Regions from separate parts of the Maribellus mangrovi genome, predicted to be linked through region 1. Evidence: riboswitches for the same ligand, from Rfam matches in the RefSeq annotation. Region 1 holds a riboswitch; the other holds the start of a gene.
The links. A riboswitch is a leader RNA that binds a small molecule or an ion and turns the genes downstream of it on or off. The one in region 1 is predicted to bind cobalamin.
Positions count from the first base shown of each region.

Region 2: another riboswitch for cobalamin. It lies ahead of WFY05_RS17230 (TonB-dependent receptor); the one in region 1 lies ahead of WFY05_RS20405 (ABC transporter substrate-binding protein).

Region 1 is NZ_JBBIXN010000007.1:88,137-96,177, forward strand. It holds gene WFY05_RS20380 (RNA polymerase sigma factor) at 1-62, opposite strand, end outside; gene WFY05_RS20385 (hypothetical protein) at 425-1,168, opposite strand; gene WFY05_RS20390 (sugar phosphate isomerase/epimerase family protein) at 1,326-2,159, opposite strand; gene WFY05_RS20395 (ABC transporter ATP-binding protein) at 2,293-3,105, opposite strand; gene WFY05_RS20400 (FecCD family ABC transporter permease) at 3,129-4,139, opposite strand; gene WFY05_RS20405 (ABC transporter substrate-binding protein) at 4,164-4,979, opposite strand; cobalamin riboswitch at 5,055-5,242, opposite strand; gene WFY05_RS20410 (FAD-binding oxidoreductase) at 5,806-7,203, opposite strand; gene WFY05_RS20415 (hypothetical protein) at 7,217-7,870, opposite strand; gene WFY05_RS20420 (ScyD/ScyE family protein) at 7,975-8,041, opposite strand, start outside.
Region 2 is NZ_JBBIXN010000004.1:412,455-420,495, forward strand. It holds gene WFY05_RS17205 (DUF58 domain-containing protein) at 1-74, opposite strand, end outside; gene WFY05_RS17210 (AAA family ATPase) at 176-1,171, opposite strand; gene truA (tRNA pseudouridine(38-40) synthase TruA) at 1,508-2,269, shown strand; gene WFY05_RS17220 (response regulator) at 2,273-2,644, opposite strand; gene WFY05_RS17225 (sensor histidine kinase) at 2,648-3,718, opposite strand; cobalamin riboswitch at 3,887-4,104, shown strand; gene WFY05_RS17230 (TonB-dependent receptor) at 4,190-6,118, shown strand; gene WFY05_RS17235 (NHL repeat-containing protein) at 6,141-7,220, shown strand; gene WFY05_RS17240 (cation:proton antiporter domain-containing protein) at 7,478-8,041, shown strand, end outside.

The DNA of each region.
Region 1 (8,041 bases):
AAAATTAAATTATCGTGTCTTAAGATTCCTTTCAGGATCTGCGCATCCGTATAATTTATCATCTTCTATTATATTATTCGATTAATTGGGAAAAGGTAACCCTCTATTTAAAATTATTCTATCCACAACTTTATTAACAAACGAGCTCAAATAAGTCAATTTAGCTTATTATTAATACGTTACATTAATTGCTAAAGATAGAAATTATATTCACAAGATGAAAAAATCTGAAAATAATTTGGGGAGGACTATAAAGACAAAAAGGACGGGTTCAACAACCCATCCTTTTCTCATTAAACTAACTAACCTAACTAAACCTAAACTTATGAAAATAAACGTACTGCAAAGATAAGCGTGCGTTGGTGATGACACAAAGAAAAGTTGTTAAATCATGTTAAAGAAAAAATTAATTTAACATGAAGTGTTACTGAGCTACGAAAGTGTAATGAATTGTACCCTTCTGGGGCGATGGAGCATTTTCATCCGCGTTAAACAAGGTGCGTGAAGCGGCCTCCTGAGCATATAAAAATATTTGTTTGTCGCGAATCGACTTATCATCTCTTGGCTGTGCATCAATTACTTGTCCACTTCGGCCTACCTTAATATCCACAATCACCGTTCCTCCTTCCTGCGCCAGGTAAACAGGCACGGGCATCCGAATGTGGTAGCGGTTATCGAGGTAATATTTAATGTTGCTTTCGCCGGCATAAATTACATTCTTTATGGAATCGCGATCCATGCCCTCAGTGGTTTCCACAGGCATTTCAATATCGCTTAAGTCGGTGACTTCTTTCGACAAATTATTTGAAACACTCGATCGCAACTGACGGGCAGCTTCAAGCTCCTTCATGTATTCGTTATCAAAAAATTCGTCCGTTGATGATGTGGTATTTTCGGTGGCGCGCTGATTTGAAGCCACATTACTTTGTTGATTTGATTGCACAGGGGCAGCTTCACTTTGTTCCACTTCTTCGGCCTGCTGCTCCTCTTCCGGCAATTCCGGTTCTGGCAAAATATCCGGAAATTCGATAATAAATGGTTCTTCTTTTACATCCCCTTTTATATCTATATCGGCCAATAAAAAGGTTAGAAACAATAGAATATGAAACACCAGTGTGCCCATCACTCCATAAATGTTTCGCTTGTATATTTTGTACCAGTATCGCACTTCACAAAAGTAAAAAATAAAGTGTACTTAAAGCGGCATTCAGTCAGTGAACACTGCGAATATTAGTATTTGTTATAGCTTTCGGTCTTTCAATAATTTGATAAAAAAAGTGCCGACTAAATTTAGCCGACACTTATTAATCGTTATAATCTGAATTTTATTTTGTTGCCACCAAGATCCCACGAAAATAACCAATGGACTCGGCAATCCCCAGAAAAGGATCTTTCATGTCTCTTTCATGTTCCAGGCTGATTACACCGGTATAATTAACTTTACGCATCATTTTAACCAATGCAGGAAAATCGATAATACCACGACCAACTTCTACTGAGTAACCAAGTTTTGTAGTCCCGGTTACATCTTTCAGGTGCATATCGAAAATGCGGGTGTGGTACTTTTTAAGGTCAGCAACCGGATCCTTTCCGTTGCGGGTATCGTGACCAATGTCGAGGCAAATCCCAATTCTTGGATCCAGGTCTTTTGTATGCTCCCATACAACATCAGCATCCTGGTAAATCTCCTGATCAGGGCCATGCAAATGGATGGCATATTTAAAATCGTATTCCTTTACCTTCCGATCAACATAAGGCAGTAGATCGTAATTCGGCACTCCAATAATAAGTTTAACGCCTACCCTTTTGGCGTAGTTGAAATATTTATCGATATCCTCTTTCGATCTCATGTAAAGTGGCCCTACGGCATAACCTTCAACACCGTACTCGGCACATTTCTTATGAAAAGCTTTAATTTCTGCAGCGGTGCTTTCAACCGGCAGGTGAAAGTCTTTGATGCACAAATAATGTACATCGCATCGTTGCATGGTTTTTAATGTGGTCTCCAAATCGAAATTAACAAAGGTCCAACCGGCCATTCCAAGTTTGAACGACTCCCTTGTTTCGGGTGCAGGTTGAGGATCAGGTCGTTTTGTATCCTGTGCATAAGAATAAGAAAAAACGAAAAGGGTTAGTAGAATAAAGACAATTTTTTTCATGTTGAGCATATTGGTTTTTAATCACGGCAAAGGTAACAAATATGTGCGCCCGATTAGGTCCGGATTGCCTGAAATTAAAAGCCTCATTCTAACTAAATATGACTTTCTTCTTCAGAAAATAAGGCCGGAAATTTTATTTGGCCGTCTTTTTTTGTTGCATAACATCTTCGGAAACAAGAAAGACAACCGGCTTACCAGATAATGGATTGGTCCGGGTAATAACAACGGTCTTGTACACTTCCTCAATGTCTTTGTAGTTCAATACATCAGAAGGCATTCCCTTTTTGCGCATCCGTCCATTATCCATCATAATCAGCGAATCACAATATTCTCCGGCCAGGTTTAAATCATGAATGATCATCAAGATCGTCAACTTTAATTCGTGGCTGAGCCGGCGAATAAGATTGAGGATCTGCACCTGGTGCGAGATATCGAGATGTGAAGTGGGTTCATCGAGCAGTAGAAGTTGTGGTTCCTGAGTTAGTGCCCGCGCAATTCCAGCAAGTTGTTGTTCTCCGCCACTCAGCGCGTTCATGAATTTGTCCCTTAAACGATCAACTCCCGTTAACTTCATATACTTTTCAGCAACGGCCACATCCTCATCATTCTCGAAAAACTGGAATTGATTTCGATAAGGCATGCGACCCATCAAAACATAATCCTCTACCGTCATGGCACCGGCTTCAATAACCTGGGTAACAATGGCGACATTCTGAGCGCGTTTTTTGATGCTCATTTTTTGTATGGATTCGCCATTAAGAACTGTCCTTCCTTTTAAGGGTTGCAGTTCGGCGGTAATCCCTTTGAAAAGTGTCGTTTTTCCTGAACCATTCGGACCGATAATTCCCACAAAATCGCCTTTTGGAATTTCAAGGTCGATATCTTCCACCACAAATTTGCCCGGATAACCACATGAAAACTTTTCTATTTTAAAAAACGACTCCATTCAAATCAAATTAGTTGCACCAATCAATTCAGTTTAAAATTAGAACGCGAACGACTCAGAATTACAATAAACACGACTCCACCGATCAGTCCGGTAATCACGCCAATTGGTAACTCATTGGGCGAAATAATGGTACGGGCCACTGTATCGCTAAGTACCAGGAAAATTGCTCCTCCAAGAAATGAACCGCCAAGTAAAACGCGATAATCGTTACCTGCTAAAAGGCGAATAAGATGTGGAATGACCAAACCAACAAATCCTATAACTCCGGCTATAGCAACAGCGATTCCTGTTAACAACGAGGCCAGAAAAAACAACAATCGAACGGTGAGCCCTGTGTTAATTCCAAGGTGCTTAGCTTTTGCCTGCCCCAGCCGCAATGCATTTAAAGGCTGCGCAAAAAAATAAGTAAAAACCAGTCCGAACAGCGAGGAGTACAAAGCAATTTTTATCAGCACATCATTGGGTTCATCCAACGATCCCATCACCCAAAAAACAATGCTCTGCACATTATCGGTGGTAGTAGTCGACATCAGGAACATCATGGCCGACGAAGAAACAAAACTTACCATTACCCCGATCAGCAACATGCTGTTGATGTTTAGTCCCTCGCGTTTGATGCTCAGAAAATAGACCAGGAAGAGTGTAACTACAGCTCCTGCAAAACCAAAAAGCGGCAATACTAAAAACGAAATGGTATTCAATCCAAAAACAATAGCTATTGAAACGCCAAGTGCAGCACCTCCTGAAATTCCTAAAGTATAGGGTTCAACCAATGGATTGCGGTAAATGCCCTGCAATATAGCACCCGACAAACTTAACCCGCCGCCAACAGCAATGGCCAGCAGCAAACGCGGGATCCTGATCTTTGTTAAAACAGCATATTCAACGCCGGTTTTTTGAGCAAGAATATTCATTAGGTCTGAAATTTTAAGGTCAATTTCGCCACTGGTTAAAGAAACCGCAACTGACAGAACCAGCAATAAAAGCAGGGAGAGCAGAAAGAACAACCATTTTATGTTTCGTTTTCTCATGAATCGGATTTTACCTGCAATGTTTTACTGACTGATAAACTTATAGACATCTTCGAGCGCACTCACAAAACTTGAAGGAGTTGGACTGCATGAGGTTTCAGAATCAATCAAAAATACCTTCTCATTTTTTACGGCCTCAATTCCCGAATAACTTTTCCAGACCTTCATTTCCTCTTCGCCAAATCCTCCCATAGTGGCAATAATAATTACATCGGGATCTTTCAGCAAGACACTCTCGCGCGTGATTGTTCCCTTCGTTAGTCCGGCAGCAATATTTTCACCATTGCAGATGGTGATGTAATCGTTCATAAAAGTATTATCGAGCACCGAAAAAACCGGATTGGCTCCCAGCTGAAAAAATATCTTATTGTGTTCCTGCTTTTGAGCAAGTTGTTTGATTTCGTGAACTCGTTGTTTAGCCAAAGACACCACTTTGTGCGCCTTTTCCGTTTCCCCAAGGATTTTAGCAATGTGGAGTGTTTGCCCGCAAATTTCCTCAAAATTTCGGGGCGATTCCATCAACTCGACTTTTATTCCCAGTTTTTCCATGGCAGCAACATCCTGCTGTTTGGTGAGTTTCATAGCCAGAACAATATCGGGCTGCAAAGCATACAAAGCCTCGATGTTTACCTCTACTGCATTTCCAACTACCGCTACGGTGTCTTCGTCGGCAACCTGACAGTAGCTGGTACATCCCACCAGTTTCTCCTGCGCATCGATCAAGTAAATGATCTCGGTGACTGACGGAGCCAGCGAAACCACCCGCTGAACTTTTTGAGCAAATGCACTCCAGTTTATCAATAAAAGAAGCAGTAAAACCTTGACACCTTTCGTGTTCATTCGTACTAAAATTAAATCCGGAAAGTGCAGAATCATCGGAATGATTCCCGAAACTCAATTCCCGGAGTTCGTTCATCAAAATTAAACTGATCGGCAGGTTTTCTGGCTTGCCTCGTTAACTGCTGCCTTCCCTTCCGTCGGTCGACGAAAAGTGGCGAAAGTTGCAGTCAAAATAGCGGAGGCTTACAGCTGCGGGTACAGCTCCCGACTTTAACGGGATTCCCTCTTAATGCTTACGCATCACCAATCGAAGACAAAGGTAGAAAAAACTTTGGCTGAACGGATTTTGATAAGCGCTTTGAATCGGATTAAGAGCAGTTTTATTGTTTCAGAATTTTTTTCAAGAATATTATTCGTTCTGTTTTATGATCCGGATACAGAGAAATCTAATAAATCAGCCTATAAATTTCAATATTCCTTGCAACCGGAAGATAATTCCGTGCTGCTTTATGGATATTCTCTAACTCTAAATATCAATTCCTTAGAGAACATCTATGATTCCTTACCGCTTAATAATAATTCCTTGCTGCTTAATAGATATTCTTTAACTCCGAACAATAATCCCCTATCTCTGAAGGCTGATTCCAGGTCGAAATCGTTCAAAACCGCTTCACAGCTTGTCGAATCAGAAAAACATATTTTTATCGCGGCCACCAAAGCTTATGCCGGCATCAATTCGGATCCGGTCGAGCAGATCGATCAAATCCTGACTGAGTTTCCAGGTCATTTTAGGGCTTTCGATTTACTTCTGATTGCATATTTATCCTTACCAGAAAAACTAATAGAAACGTATTCTCAAAATTAAAGGGTAATTATGTTTCTATTATTATGCCCCATTTGCCGTAAGCTCGATATTCTGGTTGAGCCGAAAGAAATTGGTAGGATCGTATTTGTTTTTCAGAGCGACTAAGCGCTCATAAGTTATAGGATCGTAAGCCGCTTTTACACGCGACCGGTCTTCATCGCCCATAAAATTGAGGTATTTTTGGCCGGTTGAATATGCTTGCATTGCCCGTGAGAAATTACGAGTCCAGGCAATATGTTTGTCTGCACTTTCCGGATCATTCCACTGCCCTATAACATTTAAAACGTAGGGTGCATTGCGATTTGTAAAGGCAGTTCTATTTTTATCAACACAATCGATCGCACCTCCCCAATGGTGCAGGTGTACGGCTGAAAAATGCGAAAGTTCTTTCATTTTAGTGGCCTGTTCAACCAACACATTTATAGTATCGTCGTTCAAATTCCCGAAGTATTCGGTTTTCCAGTAAGAGTGAATTCCGTTGGGCGCTGTGTCATCGAACATGGTTTGAAGTGCAAGATAAGGAACCGGTCCGACGTGTTCTATATCCGGCTTTGTTGCCGACCGAAGTGCCTCAATAACCTCCTCGCCTTGGCTTACAGGTCCGGTATAGCAGAGCGCCAATACAATCATTGGTGTTCCAACCAGTTCTTTCGGAATAAAAGGCTCAGGAGGCGCAGTAATAAAAGCGACCATCGTAGTAAGTTCGTCGGACATTTCAGGCGTCCAATCACGATAAAATCTTAGCAACTCGATTGCTTTCTCAGCAGTGTAAAAAAACGCTCCGCCAAAAACCATGTGACCAACATCGTGAAGTTGATAGCGAAATGAAGTGACGACACCAAAATTGCCACCACCACCGCGCACTCCCCAAAAAAGTTCGGCATTCTCTGAAGGACCGGCATTAATTTTTTGACCGTTTGCCAAAACCATATTCACTGAAAGCAGGTTATCTACGGCCAATCCATATTTTCGTACAAGCCATCCAAAACCACCACCTAGTGTGAAACCGGCAATTCCGGTTGTGCTCACCAGGCCCCCTGTTGTTGCCAGCTTATGTACTTGCGTTGCCTGGTCAAATTCGCCCCACGTCAGTCCGGGCTCGGCACGAGCAGTTCTGTTCACTGTATCAACTTCAATTTTTTTCATTGGAGACAAATCAATTACAATGCCTTCATCGCATGTGCCAAAACCAGCAACATTATGCCCGCCTCCACGCACCGCCACAAGTAGTTCCTGCGTCCGGGCAAAATTAACTGCCGCTATCACATCTGCCTCATCAGTACAACGAACAATAAGTGCAGGATGCTTATCTATCATTCCATTCCACACTTTTCGAACTTCATCATAATCTTCATCACCCGGCAGAATAAGCTGGCCGTGGATACTTTTCCTGAATTTATCTATTATTATTTGTTCCATTATGATATCCTCCTTAAATTATATTATATACAATTTGACGAATTACCCACACAGCGAAAACTAAAATGAAAGGTTTGAAATTCTTACCGTGCTTTTTGTCAAGAAGTATTAATCCTGTTAAAATCAAATAGACAATAATATATACCGAGTTATTAATTATCTTGGGCTGCATCCCCATTATAAATACTCCAAACCTTCCAATTGGTGGTCCCAAAAAACTAAATGCTGTTGCAATCATGTAACGCATGTGAATAGGTGTATATTTTTTATTATTAACGGCAAATGAATAAAAGAGTATTAACATTAATGTATTTGATATTACGCCATATGCACGAATTGGATTAGCAGACTTTAATATATTTAAAATCAGTAGAATAAAGGAAATAATCAATAAAGGAAAAAGTAAGTAGGTCGTTTTCCCTATCGTTTTATGGATCTTAAATTTCCCGTAACGGATTAAAAGCGGCTGTGCCACCAGGAGCAGGATCCAAAGTGTGGCCAATGTAGCATGAAGATGATGAAATATAGTAATCTTACCATTTGTCAGTGCTGTGAAACCTTCACTAAAATCAGATAAATGACTGAAATATGTTACATAGAATCCTGCAAGTACTGCAGGTATCAGAAGCAACATAAAATATCCTGTATTCTTATACGCTTTTTCCATCAAAAATTTACCGGTGTTATATTATCGGAAATTAAATTCACGGGTTGAGCTTATCTTCCCGTGAATTTTCAAGTGTGCAGATGGGCCACTAAAATCTTTTTCTATCAGTTAAGCTCCACCTTAAGAATCTCTCCGGTTGGCGGTCCAAAACCAGCATTTGAAATATAAAGT
Region 2 (8,041 bases), on a different contig from region 1:
AAAATATTTCGCGAGAGTCCACGTGTTTTAATCTCAATCTTCCGTACTTTTTTTAATAAATCTGTTGTTTCCATTTATGAATTCAAAGTTTTGCCGAAGGCATCCCTTCAGGAAAAGTTCAGTGTTCAAAGCAATACCAGAACAGCTGTAAACTGTGACTGTTAACTGCGACTTTTTATGGTACCTCAACAGTATTTAAAATATCAGTAATAATTTCTTCTGATGTGATATTGTTAGCTTCAGCTTCGTAGCTTAAACCGATACGGTGACGCAACACATCGGGACAAACTGCGCGTACATCTTCCGGAATTACATAACCACGACGCTTAATAAAAGCATAAGCTTTTGCTGCCTGAGCCAGACTGATTCCTGCCCTTGGCGAGGCTCCGTAAGAAATCATCTCCTGGTATTTCTCGAGTTTGTACTCAATAGGCTCGCGAGTGGCAAATACAATATCAACAATGTATTTCTGAATCTTCTCATCCATGTAAACATCTTTTACCACGTTACGGGCTTTTATAATATCCTCGGGTTTCAGAATAGTGCTGGTTTCCGGAAAATGACTTAAGAGGTTTTGATTGATAATTGCCCGCTCTTCGTCTTTTTTCGGATAGTTGATCACTACCTTTAGCATAAAACGGTCGACCTGCGCTTCTGGAAGCGGGTAAGTACCTTCCTGTTCAATCGGGTTTTGTGTGGCCATAACCAGGAAAGGTTCGTCGAGTTTAAAAGTATTGTCGCCGATAGTGATCTGACGTTCCTGCATGGCCTCGAGCAATGCCGACTGCACTTTTGCAGGTGCACGGTTGATCTCGTCGGCCAGAATAAAGTTGGCAAAGATCGGCCCTTTTTTTATGGTAAATTCTTCTTTTTTCTGACTGTAGATCATGGTACCCAGCAAGTCGGCAGGCAGCAAGTCGGGCGTAAACTGAATACGCGAAAATTTGGCGCTAATGGTTTGTGCCAACGACTTAATGGCCAGCGTTTTTGCTAATCCCGGAACACCTTCAAGCAAAATATGACCGTTTGATAATAATCCGATCATCAGACTTTCCACCAGGTGTTTCTGACCCACAATCACTTTGTTCATCTCCATGGTAACCATGTCGACAAAAGAACTTTCTTTTTGAATCCTCTCGTTCAATTCTTTGATATCAACAGCTTGATTCATATCTATTATAAATTTATTAGCTAATTTTTTTCGAAGGCACGAATTTAAAGTATTATGATATTTATTGCCCTATTCTTTTGTTAAAAAAAATTAAGGAAAGATGATTCAAAATATGATGTTAACAAACAATAACAGCTTATTAGGAATTTATTAAGATTTATTCTTCTATTTCAGGATTCTCCGAACTGTACAATTGAATGAGTATTTAGGATGTAATTGTATTGATAAACAGGATGTTGTATACTTATTATTGTTTGTCAGGATAAGCTGTGATCCGCACTGAATGATGGTTTTATCGGGAATTAGTGTTTACTTTGCCCAAAAGGAACTCATTTGATGTCACAACGCTATTTTTTACAACTCAGTTATAACGGTACCCGCTATCATGGCTGGCAGGTGCAACCTAACGCAGTTTCTGTGCAGGAGGTACTGGAAAAGGCGCTGTCGACACTTTTACGCGAGAATGTGGCTGTAGTTGGAGCCGGCAGAACAGACACAGGTGTTCATGCAACGTATTTTATTTTGCATTTCGACCTATCAAAACCGGTACCTGACAATTTCGATGTAGTGTATAAACTGAATAGTTTTTTACCCGAAGACATTGCCGTTCAACGTTTTTGGTCGGTACGTAACGAGGCACACGCACGGTTTAGTGCCGTTTCAAGAACTTATCATTATTACATTACACAAGAAAAAGATCCTTTTTCGTTTGATACGGCTTTCCGCTATACTTTGCCGCTTGACGTAGACAAAATGAATCTGGCAGCAAAGGTTTTGTTTGATTATGAAGATTTTACAAGTTTCAGCCGACTGCATACCGATGTAAAAACCAACAATTGTAAAATTTACCGGGCAGAATGGAAAAGGGAAGGCGGTAAACTGGTTTTTGTAATTCAGGCCGACCGCTTTCTTCGAAACATGGTGCGAGCCATTGTTGGAACCTTGCTGAAAGTGGGCAAGGGAAAATTATCGATCGATGATTTTCGAAAAATAATTGATAACAAAGATCGGGGAGCAGCCGGTGCATCGGCACCCGCACAAGGCCTGTTTTTAGTCGACATTAGCTATCCTGATTGGATCAACAGCGAAAAGAAATAGCTACTAATTGCAGGATGTTGTGCAATCAATTTCATTCGCCATGTCTTTCAGATTAAAAGGTTTTCTGAAATATTTTTGTATCAGTTTCGAATCCAGCGCTTCCTGAACTTCCTCTGAAATATCGAAGCCCGAAAGAATGTAGTAGGAAATATTGGGCAATATCTTTGATGCTGCCTTCACAAATTCGATACCGTTCATATTAGGCATTCTCATATCGCTTATCACGCAACAAAAATCTTCTGAATTTTCTATAATCTTCAGTCCCGACACACCACTGTCAGCAGTTATAACCTCGTGAGTTTTGTTCAGGTTTGCTTTGAAAAGTATCAGGTTAAGTGGTTCATCATCAACGTACAATATTTTTGGCTTCTCCATTAATCATTCTCCTTTAGGAAGTTCAACACGAACCTTTGTTCCTTTGTTTACTTGCGACTCGAAATTCAAACGTCCCTTATGCGCAGTAATCAGATTATAGGTAATCGACAAGCCTAACCCGGTACCTTCACCCGGTTCTTTGGTTGTGAAGAAAGGATCAGTTATTTTAGGGAGGTCATCTTGTTCAATTCCGCATCCGGTATCTGAAATCTGGATAAATATAGAATCTTTTTTGTTTTCTGTGCGAATATTAATGCTACCTTTTTCAGGAATGGCCTGGGTGGCATTTACCAGAATATTCAAAAATACCTGGTGGAGCTGACCCACATTTCCTTTTAAGATTGGTGCAGGTTCGGCATAGTTTTTAACAACATTAATCCGGTGTTTTAACTGGTTGCCAATAATATTCAGACAGTTATCTACAATTTCATTGATGTTGCAGGTTTCGTCGAAGGTATTGTTGTTTCTGCTAAAGTTGTTAAGTCCTGAAACGATTGTATTTACCCGGTTAATCCCTATTTCAATACTATTTGTAAAAAGTAAAATTTTTTCGTCTTCAATCTTTTCTTCATCGAAATAACTTTGCAAACCTGTTAAACCTCCCAAAATGTAGTTGAGCGGATTATTGATTTCGTGCGCAATTCCGGCAGTTAAAATCCCGATTGACGCCATTTTTTCGGCCTGAAATAATTGGGCTTGCATCTCTTTCAATTCCTGCAGAGTACTTTCCAATTTGCTGTTTTTCAGATTGATTTCTTTGTTTTTAATTTCAAGTTCTCTAATGGCAATATCCAGGTTTCTAGTCTTTTCCTGAACAAGTTGTTGCAGGTTATTTTTGTGTGCTTCCAATTCGTTTCTAGTCGAGCGAAGTTCGCTCAGGTGTTTTTTCAAAAAAAGAAAAAACAGTATCGCAGTAACGAGAACATAAAACCAACCTTTGTAGGTTTGGATTTCGGTGAGGTAATCAGGATCACGTATTATCGTATTCAGGAATCTGTCGGAAAAGCTGATCCACAGGCCGCCAATAAGCAGATATGCGAACGCAATTTTGTATTCGAATTTGATTTTAGGCATTGGCATTTTATGCGGTTTTGGTCTAATATACAGATATTTCCGGCGCAAAAGTAAGGAGTTTGTTTAAAAATCCCTGAACTTTTCACGGAAAGACGTTTCAAATACTTCCTTATTAACAAAATGAAAAAACAATGAACAAAAAGCAATTTTCCGGAAACTTTCTCTTTATATTTGTTATCGAATTTTGGTTCGAAGTTCATGATTCATGAACACGATGAAAAGGGAATCCGATGAAAATCCGGAGCTGTACCCGCAGCTGTAAATCCCATCCGCCAACTGGCGGATAGCGTTGTTGAACTACAAGCCACTTTTCCTTCGACTGACGGATCGGGAAGGCATCAATAACCGGGAGAAGCCAGAAGACCTGCCTCAATTCCTGTTAAATAGAATTAAGCTTCGGGATAAAAAGCTTGAGAAATATTCGAAAAAGTATTTTTCACCGATTATCCAAAGCTCCTTAAAAGTTGTGAAATGAGGAGGTTTGTATTTGTCATAGTTTTATTGATCACTTTTCGGTTGTCAGCACAGGAAACACCGCAAATAAGCGATACCATTCAGCTTGGAGAGGTGGTGAGTTACGGCCACTTGCAAAAGTTTCAGTCGGGTGCTAAAATCGAAAAAATATCCGGTGCGCAGTATATTCTCAGTCAGGATGGAAACCTGGAGCAATTATTGACGCGGAGCCTGCCCATTGCTTTTAAAAGCGATGCCGGAGGTTTGTCGACCATTCGAATTCGGGGAACAGCGGCCAACCACACCAGTGTCAATTTTGGCGGGATTGACCTTAATTCGCTTACGCTGGGTCAATCTAATTTTAACAATATTCCTGTTTTTCTTTTTGATGAAATCGGTGTTCAGTTTGGCAGTGCCAGTTCCGTTAACGGATCGGGGAGTATTGGCGGGGCCATTCATTTGGGATTAATAAATCGTTGGACCGATGGTTTTAAACTGGAAACCCGGGTTTCGCACGGATCGTTTGGTGAGCAACTATACGGTACTAAGATCTTTGCAGGTAATGGCAAATTCGAATCGGTAAGCCGTGCCTATTATTACTACAAGAAGAACGATTTTCCGTTTTTGAATAACACGTATCGCGATTTTGAGAACAACATATTTGAAATTGAAGATGTTCAGAAAAATGCAAGTATTGAGAAATATGGTTTGTTGCAGGAGTTGAACTACCGTTTTGCAGAAAACGAATTTTTCACCTTAAATGTCTGGCTCGAAAACAATTGGCGGCAGAACCAGCAAAACATGCAAACCAACCTGAATAATCCTGATTTTAGTGAAGATTACGAGGACAAACACATACGTATTTGGGCAGGATATAAGAACAGGAAAAATCCGTTTAAGTTTGAGATCAACGGAGGATATGTCTTTGATGACGCAGTTAACAATGGAAGCACAAAGGATACCATTCGCACACAACGCGCCATTGCAGAAGCTTTTGTAGAACACGACTTTAGATCGGATGCCAGTTATAAGATCGGGGCAAAAGCCGAGCGTATTTTTCCCGAAGTTTATGCCTACAGCAGCTCGCTTGAAAAAGAAGATCGCGTTGATTTTTACGCTTCCTATTATCAGCGGTTTTTCCGAAAACTTTCATTGACACTCAATCTGCGTCAGGGATTTGTAACTGATTTTAATGTACCATTTACACCCTCTGTAGGACTGAATTATTTGGTTGTTTCAAAAGAATACTGGGTGCTTCGCTTTCTGGGTAGCGTGGCACGGAGTTACCGCGTACCAACTTTTAACGACCGTTTTTGGATACCCGGCGGTAATCCGGACCTTGATTCTGAAAAGGGAATTAACTATGAGCTGGGCACAAAATGGAGTTACTGCAACGGAGATATTTCAGGCAACCTGAAAATTAATGGATTTTACCTAAACATTGAAGACTGGATACTATGGAAAAATGGCGGATCGTTTTGGTATGCCGAAAATGTGCAGAAGGTTAAAAGCCGTGGACTGGAGGTAATGACCGCCTGGAGTTACAAGTTGTTTGGACTGCCTGCAACTTCGGGATTGAATTACTCACTGACATCGACAAAACGGATTGAATCGCAGAATAATACCAATGCCATTAACCGGCAAATGGAATATGTACCGCTGCACAGCGGGAATTGCTTTACAACAATACAGTGGAATGATCTGGATTTTACCATTGACGGATCGTATACAGGCGAACAATATATCGACGAGGAAGACCGGAATGTGCTGGATGCTTACATTTTATTCAACACATCAGTCGCTTATGATCTAGAGATAAACTCTGCCAACCGCTTTATTATTACAGGGGCAGTAAATAACCTGCTCGATGTTGATTATCAGTCGAGTTGGGGCTATGCCATGCCCGGAATAAGCTACCGGCTGGGTTTAACGTATAAATTCAATTAATCAATCAAAATAACAATTCAAAATGAAAAACAGATTTAATTTACTGCTGCTGCTAACCTTATTTACAACGCTTTTTGTTTCGTGTAGTGATGAAGATGATCCTATTGAAGAATCACCAAATGTTGCTGATGCGATAATTTTAAATTATGGCGATTATGAGGGGTCAAAAAGTACTATAACCGCTATTAATGATGAGAGCATGACGATTACGAATAATTTTTATGAAAGCATAAATAATGTACCACTAGTGAGCAATGTTTCGCATGCTTTTAACTACAACGAAAATGTGTACATTCTGGGTAACAATACCGATGAGCTGTTGTGGGTGAACAGTGAAACCTTTCAAAATAGTGAAAATGCGATAAGTGCCGACATTGTAAAACCCCGCTACGGTGTTGGTTCCGGCAATTACCTTTATATTTCGTGTTGGGGAGGCGATATTTGGGCTGATGAGTCGCTCTCGTATATTGCCAAATTTAATTTAGCTACAAAAATGGTTGAAGATAAAATTCAACTTCCGGGAGGTCCGGAAGGTATGGTCGTGGCCGGAAATAAACTTTATGCTGCCCTTAACTACAAAGACAGTGTCGCAGTAATCGATTTAAACTCTGATGAAATCTCATTCATTGAAACACCCGCGGTAAGTTCGTATTTTATTCAGGATGCGAACAATAACCTGTATGTTTCGCTGGTAAGTACCTACAGCGATTTCTCGGAAACTACAGGATTAGGCTATATCAACACGACTACTGATGAACTGGAAGCAGTTTATGAAATGGGAGGCGTTACCACATCATACGTGAATGTTATGGCGGCAAATAACGATGTCTCGAAAATTTACGTGGTTACTGAAGGTGCAAACTGGGGCGATCCGGGAGCGTTAGCTGTATTTGATGTGGCCAGCCAACAGTTCGAGGAAGAAAAGTTTTTGAATAGCGTTGAAGGAATTAACGGAGTTGGATATTACAACAATCAAGTGCTTGTGTTTATCTCGGAAAGTGTTACTGCCAACGGAAGCGTAAAAGTGTATCAGCCCGATGGAACATTCGCGGATGAGTTTGAAACCGGGAAAGCTCCCTTTATGCTGCTTGATATCGAGTGAAATTTTTTCTGAAATAGTTCTTTTTTTGAAAATCGTGCTAACCGGGTTTGCAGCTTTTTGAAGTGGCATCCCGGTTTTGTTTTTTGATATTCAGAACCTTGTAGAAGTTGCTATTAATTTCCGTTTTGCGCCGCCTCATCGATGATCAGGATTTTCTATTCCTCATCGGAAATAAGATATGTAATTTGAAATTATTCTACTTATCTTTCTCGCTTATTAATTTGGAGCAAAAAACATAAAAGATTCTAACCTGTGATATGAATGCATATCTATTTCTAATTGGTCTTTGTCTCGTTATCATACTTTCCTTTTTCACCGGAATATTGTCGAAGAAGACGAATGTTCCCAGCGTTTTGGTACTTATATTTTTAGGAGTTGGTTTGAGCCGGCTGCTTGAATACTTCAAAATCGTACCCGATTTCTACAATTCGCTCGAAATACTTGGAATTGTTGGATTGATCATGATCGTGCTTGAAGCTGCCCTCGACCTGGAACTAAAAAAAGAGAATTGGCCGATAATCTGGAAATCGTTTACCATAGCAGCACTCTCGCTGGCACTTACCTCGGTTTCGCTTTCCTTTATCCTGCTGTATTTTATGCCCGATATGTTGTTTTTGGAGGCCATTGTTTACGTGCTGCCACTATCGATTATGAGCAGTGCCATAGTTATCCCGAGTGTGGTTAACATGAGCAAATACAAAAAGGAATTTCTGATTTACGAAGGTACTTTTTCCGACATTCTCGGCATTATGGTTTTTTACATGATCGTTGAAAACATTGATGTTGAGGGCATGCGACAACTCAGCGTGGCCATTGGCGGA